DNA from 3 places in the Aeromicrobium sp. P5_D10 genome. Region 1 is predicted to be linked to each of the others. Evidence: predicted binding sites of a transcription regulator. Region 1 holds the regulator's gene; each other region holds the start of a gene.
The links. The regulator HrcA, encoded in region 1, represses chaperone genes, less so after heat shock. The targets are predictions, from matches to a motif close to TTGGCACTCGNNNNNNNCGAGTGCCAA.

Region 1 (2,268 bases):
GCGACCCGGGCCTTGGCGCCGGGAACAGCGCGAGAGCCCGACGCGGTACGGGTAGCCGTGGCCTTGGTCGCCGCCGATGGCGGACGGGCGATGATGGGCTTGCCGTCGAGCAGATATCCGGGACCGAGCGGGAATGAACGACGTTTCATCCGGCGGTCTTCGAGGATCATCATGCCGAGATCCTTTTCGACGACCATGACCTCGCCGCAGAAGCCGGTCGTGGCGTCCTCGATGACCATGCCACGTTCGATGACGACCTCTTCGGATCGCCCACGCGGCGGCTTCTTCCAGTCGCCCGACAGGACGTCGCTGCCGTACCGGTCAACCATGCTGTGCTCCGTCAGCCATGCAATGCTCCCAGGAGTCGTTGGTGCAGCGATTCGACATCTGCCTTCGTGATGTCGGCGCCCAACAGTTCTACCTGGCCGTCGAGCAGCCCGAGCGCGAGGTCCACCGCGACCGGCCAGCTGGCCGGAACCGTGGCCGGCAGTTCATCGGCGTAGAGATCGCCGATCGCGACATAGCGCCGGGTCTCGTCGATGCCGATCCAGGTCACGGTCATGACGAGCTCACCGCCGAGCGGTCCATCGCCCAGATGCGCGACTTCGACGAAGAAACCACCCCCGAGATCGACCGACCACACCGAGGACATCTGTCCTCCCTGCGATTCGTGCGCGACGGTTGTGCCGTCGTCCAACGTCACGCTTCGCGGCGTGTACGTCAGAGTGTGTTCACGACCGCTCACGACGACATGACCCTCGGGCGTATCCCTGATTCCCTCCACCTCGTTAGACTGGCACTTGACCCGCGAGAGTGCCAATCCGACGCGCTGACGAAGACCGAGTGAAAGAGAGCCCTCATGTCCGATGACCGCAGGCTCGACGTTCTTCGGGCGATCGTCGAGGACTATGTCGCAACGCAGGAGCCCGTCGGCTCGCGCTCGCTGCTCGACCGTCACCAACTCGGCGTCTCCCCGGCAACGGTGCGCAATGACATGGCAGCGCTCGAGGACGAGGGATATCTGACCCAGCCCCACACGAGCGCCGGACGTATCCCGACAGACAAGGGCTACCGGATGTTCGTCGACCGGCTCGCGACCGTCAAAGCCCTCTCACCGGCCGAACGACGCGCGATCGAGACCTTCCTGACCGGTGCGGTCGACGTCGATGATGTCGTCCAGCGCAGTGTCAAGGTGCTGGCCCAACTGACCAATCAGGTCGCGATCGTGCAATATCCCTCACTGACCCGCTCGACGGTCCGGCACATCGAACTCGTGGCTCTGGAGGGATCGCGAGTCCTGCTCGTTGTCATCACGAGCAGCGGGCGGGTCGAACAGCGGATCGTGGAGTTGGTCGCCACGCCGTCAGAGGATCTGCTGGCCGACATGCGTTCGCGCATCACCCGGGCGACGGTCGGCGAGCGGCTACCCGAGGCCTCGCTCAAGCTGGCCGACCTGATCGGCACATTCGATATGGGCGACCGGCCGCTCGTCACCTCGATCGTCACGACGTTGACGCACACGTTCTCGAATGAGCGTTCCGATGAGCGGATCGCGGTGGGCGGCACCGCCAATCTCGCTCGGTTCGGCAGTGATTTCGACACGTCGATCAAACCGGTTCTCGAAGCGATCGAGGAGCAGGTGGTGCTGCTCAAACTGCTTGGCGAGGCCACTCGCGACCTGTCGGTCCGCATCGGTTCGGAGACCGGCAACGAGAGCCTCTCGAGCACCGCCGTCATCTCGACGGCATACGGTCCCGACGACCTCGCCCTGGCGACACTCGGCACGGTCGGACCGACCCGCATGGATTACCCCGCAACGATGGCTGCCGTTGGCGCCGTCGCCCGATACGTCGGCCACATGCTGGCTGACAACTAGAAACTGAACCTAGGACTCATGGCACAGGATTACTACGCAACACTCGGCGTCGGACGTGACGCGACCCCTGACGAGCTCAAGAAGGCATACCGCAAGCTCGCGCGGCAGTTCCACCCCGACGTCAACGACGCCCCCGACGCCTCCGACAAGTTCAAGGAGGTGACGATCGCGTACGAGGTGCTGTCGGACCCCAAGAAGCGCGCCATCTTCGATCGCGGCGGCGACCCGATGGGCAGTGGAGGCGGTGGCTTCGGCGGCGGCTTCGGCGGCGGCCAAAGCTTCAACTTCGACGACATCATGGACGCGGTCTTCGGTCAGAATGCGCAGCGAGGCCCCAGGTCGCGCCAGCAGCGCGGCCAGGACGCCCTGTTGCGGCTCAATATCGATCTGGC
Region 2 (2,268 bases), on a different contig from region 1:
CCGAGGAGATCTTGCCCTGGTTGACCAGGATGTAGGGATCGTCGAGAACGACTTCCATACGCTCGGTGTCGGTCACCATGTAGGGCGACAGGTAGCCCTTGTCGAACTGCATGCCCTCGGTGAACTCGAGCTCGGTGCCCATCGTGTTGGACTCTTCGACGGTGATGACACCGTCCTTGCCGACCTTGTCGAATGCCTCGGCGATGAGCTCGCCGATGTGGGCGTCACGCGACGAGACGGTCGCGACGTCGGTCATGTCCTTGATGTCGTCGACTTCACGAGCCTGCGAGTGGAGCTGCTCGGTGACAGCCTTGACGGCAGCCTCGATGCCCTTCTTCAGGCCGACCGGGTTGGCGCCCGCAGCAACGGCACGCAGACCTTCGTGGACCATGGCCTGCGCCAGGACGGTCGCGGTGGTGGTGCCGTCACCGGCGACGTCATTGGTCTTGGTGGCGACTTCCTTGGCCAGCTGGGCGCCGAGGTTCTCGAACGGGTCGTCGAGCTCGACCTCGCGGGCGACGGTCACACCGTCGTTCGTGATCGTGGGAGCGCCCCACTTCTTGTCGAGGACGACGTAGCGACCCTTGGGGCCGAGCGTGACCTTGACGGTGTTGGCAAGCTTGTCGACGCCGCGCTCGAGTGAGCGGCGGGCGTTCTCGTCAAATTCGAGAATCTTGGGCATATAAGCCTCTTTCAAAAATATGGGTGCGACTGGGGAGACTGGTGCTTCTCAGGACGTGAGAGACCCCGGCGCCCTCACGGGCGCCGGGGCGTCAAATCACGAAACGACAGCGAGAACGTCGCGCGCGGACAAGATGAGGTACTCCTCGCCCGCGTACTTGACCTCGGTGCCGCCGTACTTGCTGAAGATAACCTTGTCGCCGACTGCAACGTCGAGCGGAACGCGGTTGCCGTTGTCATCGACCCGACCGGGGCCGACCGAAACGACGATGCCTTCCTGCGGCTTCTCCTTGGCGGTGTCCGGAATAACGAGTCCGGACGCAGTGGTCTGCTCTGCTTCGACAACCTGGATGACCAGACGGTCCTCGAGCGGCTTGATGGTGACCGACACGTGTCGACCTCCCCTTTCAACGGTGAACGTTGGGACATTGGTGAGTACGCCGTCGCGGGGGTCGAACTCACCTGTGGGTTAGCACTCCCACGAGGAGAGTGCCAATACAGAACTTAGCACTCGACCCAAGCGACTGCTAGTAGGTGGGCCGTCCTCCGCTTCGCTCCGGACTCAATTCGTGGACTACGTCCACGGCCCACCTCTCGTCGCTCCGCTCCTCGCCATGGTCACCATGCTCCTCGCTATGGTCACCACTGGACTTCGTCCACGGCCCACCTCTCGGCCCCCGCAAGCGGGAGGTACCCCCAGCTCCGCTCCTCGCTATGGTCACTTCATGGATCTGTCGACGTTCGACCAGTTGCTCTCCCCACGCGGGCAGGAGTTGTTGGCTGAGGTGGCGGCCCGCGCGGGCGTCGAGAGCGATCTGGCCCTCGGAACGCGACTGCGCAAGACATACCCTCCCGAACTCGTCGCGGCCGCCGTGACCCAGAACCATCTGCGCGGCAAGGCCGTCACCAAGTTCGGCGCCGATGCGAGAAGGATGTACTTCACGCACGATGCGCTCGAGCAGTCGACCCGGATGAGCGTTGCGGCGCATCGTGCGACCCGGTTGGCCTCGACCGGCTCCACCTCGGCGATCGACCTCGGCTGCGGCATCGGCGGTGATCTGATCGCGCTGGCGCGAGCAGGTATCGCGGTCCGCGGGGTCGAACTCGACCCGGTCAGAGCCGCGATCGCATCGGCCAATCTGCAGTCGCTCGACCTGTCAGGACGCGTAGAGTGCGCAGATGCCCGAACCGTGCCGATCGGCCGTGACGAAGTCGCGTTCGTCGATCCTGCTCGACGCGATGGCCGGGGTCGGACATTTTCCACCGCAGACCTGCAGCCGCCGTGGGACTGGGTCCGCGAACTGCTGGCGGGCCGTGCTGTCGCCAAAGTCATGCCGGGTCTCGCGCATGACGCCGTGCCGGCAGGAGTCGAGGCCGAGTGGGTCAGCGATGGCGGGGACCTGGTCGAAGCGTGTCTGTGGGGGGCGCCATTCGCCACGGCCAGCCGCCGGGCCACCGTGTTGCCTTCCGGGGCGGGGCTCGTCGCAGACAGCGAACCGGTAGCCGTCGCGGATGTCGGCGGCCATCTCTACGAACCCGATGACGCTGTCATCCGGGCAGGACTCGTGATGGAGTTCGCCGCGAAAA
Region 3 (2,268 bases), on a different contig from region 1:
TTCCTGACCGAGCACACCTCATTGCTCGCCGCGATCAAGGTCAGCTGCGTCGTGATCGGCCATGTGCTCGCCGTCATCGCCGCACACGACAAAGCCCTGACCCTGCTGCCCAGGAGCCATCGCCTGACGGGGCAGTTGGCGATGCTGGTCCTGATGGTCGCGTATACGTTCACCGGTCTGTACCTGCTGTTCTCGGTCTGACGCAGAGCGTGGGACTGAATGTCGGTGCCCGCAGGTACGTTGTCGATATGGCGACTCTCTACTACACCGCGACCACGCTCGACGGATACCTTGCGACCACCGATCATTCTCTCGACTGGCTGTTCGAGGTGCCTGGTTCAGACGAGGCCGAGTCGGGGATGGATGACTTCATGGCCGGAATCGGCGCCCTGGTGATGGGCTCGTCGACCTATCAGTGGGTCATGGATCACGAACAGCTGCTCGAGCATCCCGAACGCTGGACCGACTCCTATGGCGATCGTCCGACCTGGGTCTTCACGCACCGCGATCTGCCGACGATCCCCGGTTCCGGCATACGGGTCACTCAAGCGCCCGTCGAACAGGTCAATGCCGAAGCCGTGGCCGCGGCAGGGGACAAAGACGTGTGGTTGATGGGCGGCGGAGATCTCGTCGGGCAGTTCGCCGACGCCGGTCTGCTCGACCGTATCGTCGCCACCGTCGCACCGGTCACGCTTGGCAAAGGTGCGCCGTTGTTGCCGCGGGATATTCGTTCTGACCGGCTGAAACTCGTCTCGGCGGTGCAAAAAGGACAGTTCGCCGAACTGACCTACGAGGTCGGATAGCCGGTCTCGTTGCGTCACGTTGATTAGCACTCGTATAGTGAGAGTGCTAGACAAGCACTTGAGAAACATCCTGGTCAGAACGATGAGGTTGTGAGCTTCGGCGAGAAGGGTTCGCCGCAGACCGCAGCCGTCCGTCGCGGGCATCGCCTGACCACACCCACGTCGACAACCAGTCGGAGAAACGTACACATGGCAAAAACCATTGCTTTCAATGAGGAAGCCCGTCGCGGCCTCGAGCGGGGAATGAACCAGCTCGCCGACGCCGTCAAGGTGACCCTCGGCCCCAAGGGCCGCAACGTTGTCCTGGAGAAGAAGTGGGGAGCCCCCACGATCACCAACGACGGTGTCAGCATCGCGCGTGAGATCGAGCTCGAGGACCCCTACGAGAAGATCGGCGCCGAGCTCGTCAAGGAGGTCGCCAAGAAGACCGACGACGTCGCCGGTGACGGAACGACGACCGCCACGGTCCTCGCCCAGGCTCTGGTCCGCGAAGGTCTGCGCAATGTCGCAGCCGGCGCCAACCCGATGGGCCTGAAGAAGGGCATCGAGACCGCTGTCGAGGCCATCTCGGCCCAGCTGCTCGGTATGGCCAAGGACGTCGAGACCAAGGAGCAGATCGCTTCGACCGCCTCCATCTCGGCGGCCGACACCACGGTCGGCGAGATCATCGCCGAGGCGATGGACAAGGTCGGCAAGGAAGGCGTCATCACGGTCGAGGAGTCGAACACGTTCGGCATCGACCTGGAGCTGACCGAAGGCATGCGCTTCGACAAGGGTCACCTGTCGGGCTACTTCGTGACCGATCCGGAGCGCCAGGAGACCGTCCTGGACGATCCCTACATCCTGATCGTCAACTCCAAGATCACGTCGGTCAAGGACATGGTCCCCGTCCTGGAGAAGGTCATGGCGTCGGGCAAGCCGCTCGTCATCATCGCCGAGGACATCGAGGGCGAGGCTCTGGCCACCCTGATCGTCAACAAGATGCGCGGCACCTTCAAGTCGGTCGCCGTCAAGGCTCCGGGCTTCGGTGACCGCCGTAAGGCCATGCTGGCCGACATCGCCATCCTGACCGGTGGTGAGGTCATCAGCGAAGAGGTCGGTCTCAAGCTCGAGAACGCCGATCTGACGCTGCTCGGCACGGCCCGCAAGGTCGTCACGACCAAGGACGAGACCACGATCGTCGAAGGCGGTGGCTCGGACGACCAGATCGCCGGTCGCGTCAACCAGATCAAGGCCGAGATCGAGAACAGCGACTCCGATTACGATCGCGAGAAGCTGCAGGAGCGTCTGGCGAAGCTGGCCGGCGGCGTGGCCGTCATCAAGGTCGGCGCAGCCACCGAGGTCGAGCTCAAGGAGCGCAAGCACCGCATCGAAGACGCGGTCCGCAACGCCAAGGCCGCTGTCGAAGAGGGAATCGTCGCCGGTGGTGGCGTGGCTCTCGTCCAGGCGACTGCCGCCGTGTTCG

Region 2: the regulator HrcA is predicted to act here: its motif matches at 1,186-1,212, upstream of groES (co-chaperone GroES).
Region 3: the regulator HrcA is predicted to act here: its motif matches at 827-853, upstream of groL (chaperonin GroEL).

Annotation. Positions count from the first base shown of each region.
Region 1 covers NZ_JBFUME010000004.1:234,515-236,782, reverse strand. Annotated here, with positions in the region: gene ACXJKC_RS08950 (DUF3097 domain-containing protein) at 1-329, opposite strand, end outside; gene ACXJKC_RS08945 (hypothetical protein) at 341-745, opposite strand; gene hrcA (heat-inducible transcriptional repressor HrcA) at 860-1,876, shown strand; gene dnaJ (molecular chaperone DnaJ) at 1,895-2,268, shown strand, end outside.
Region 2 covers NZ_JBFUME010000009.1:14,275-16,542, forward strand. Annotated here, with positions in the region: gene groL (chaperonin GroEL) at 1-682, opposite strand, end outside; gene groES (co-chaperone GroES) at 779-1,072, opposite strand; gene ACXJKC_RS17120 (class I SAM-dependent methyltransferase) at 1,407-2,268, shown strand, end outside.
Region 3 covers NZ_JBFUME010000005.1:159,377-161,644, reverse strand. Annotated here, with positions in the region: gene ACXJKC_RS11190 (hypothetical protein) at 1-201, shown strand, start outside; gene ACXJKC_RS11185 (dihydrofolate reductase family protein) at 249-803, shown strand; gene groL (chaperonin GroEL) at 993-2,268, shown strand, end outside.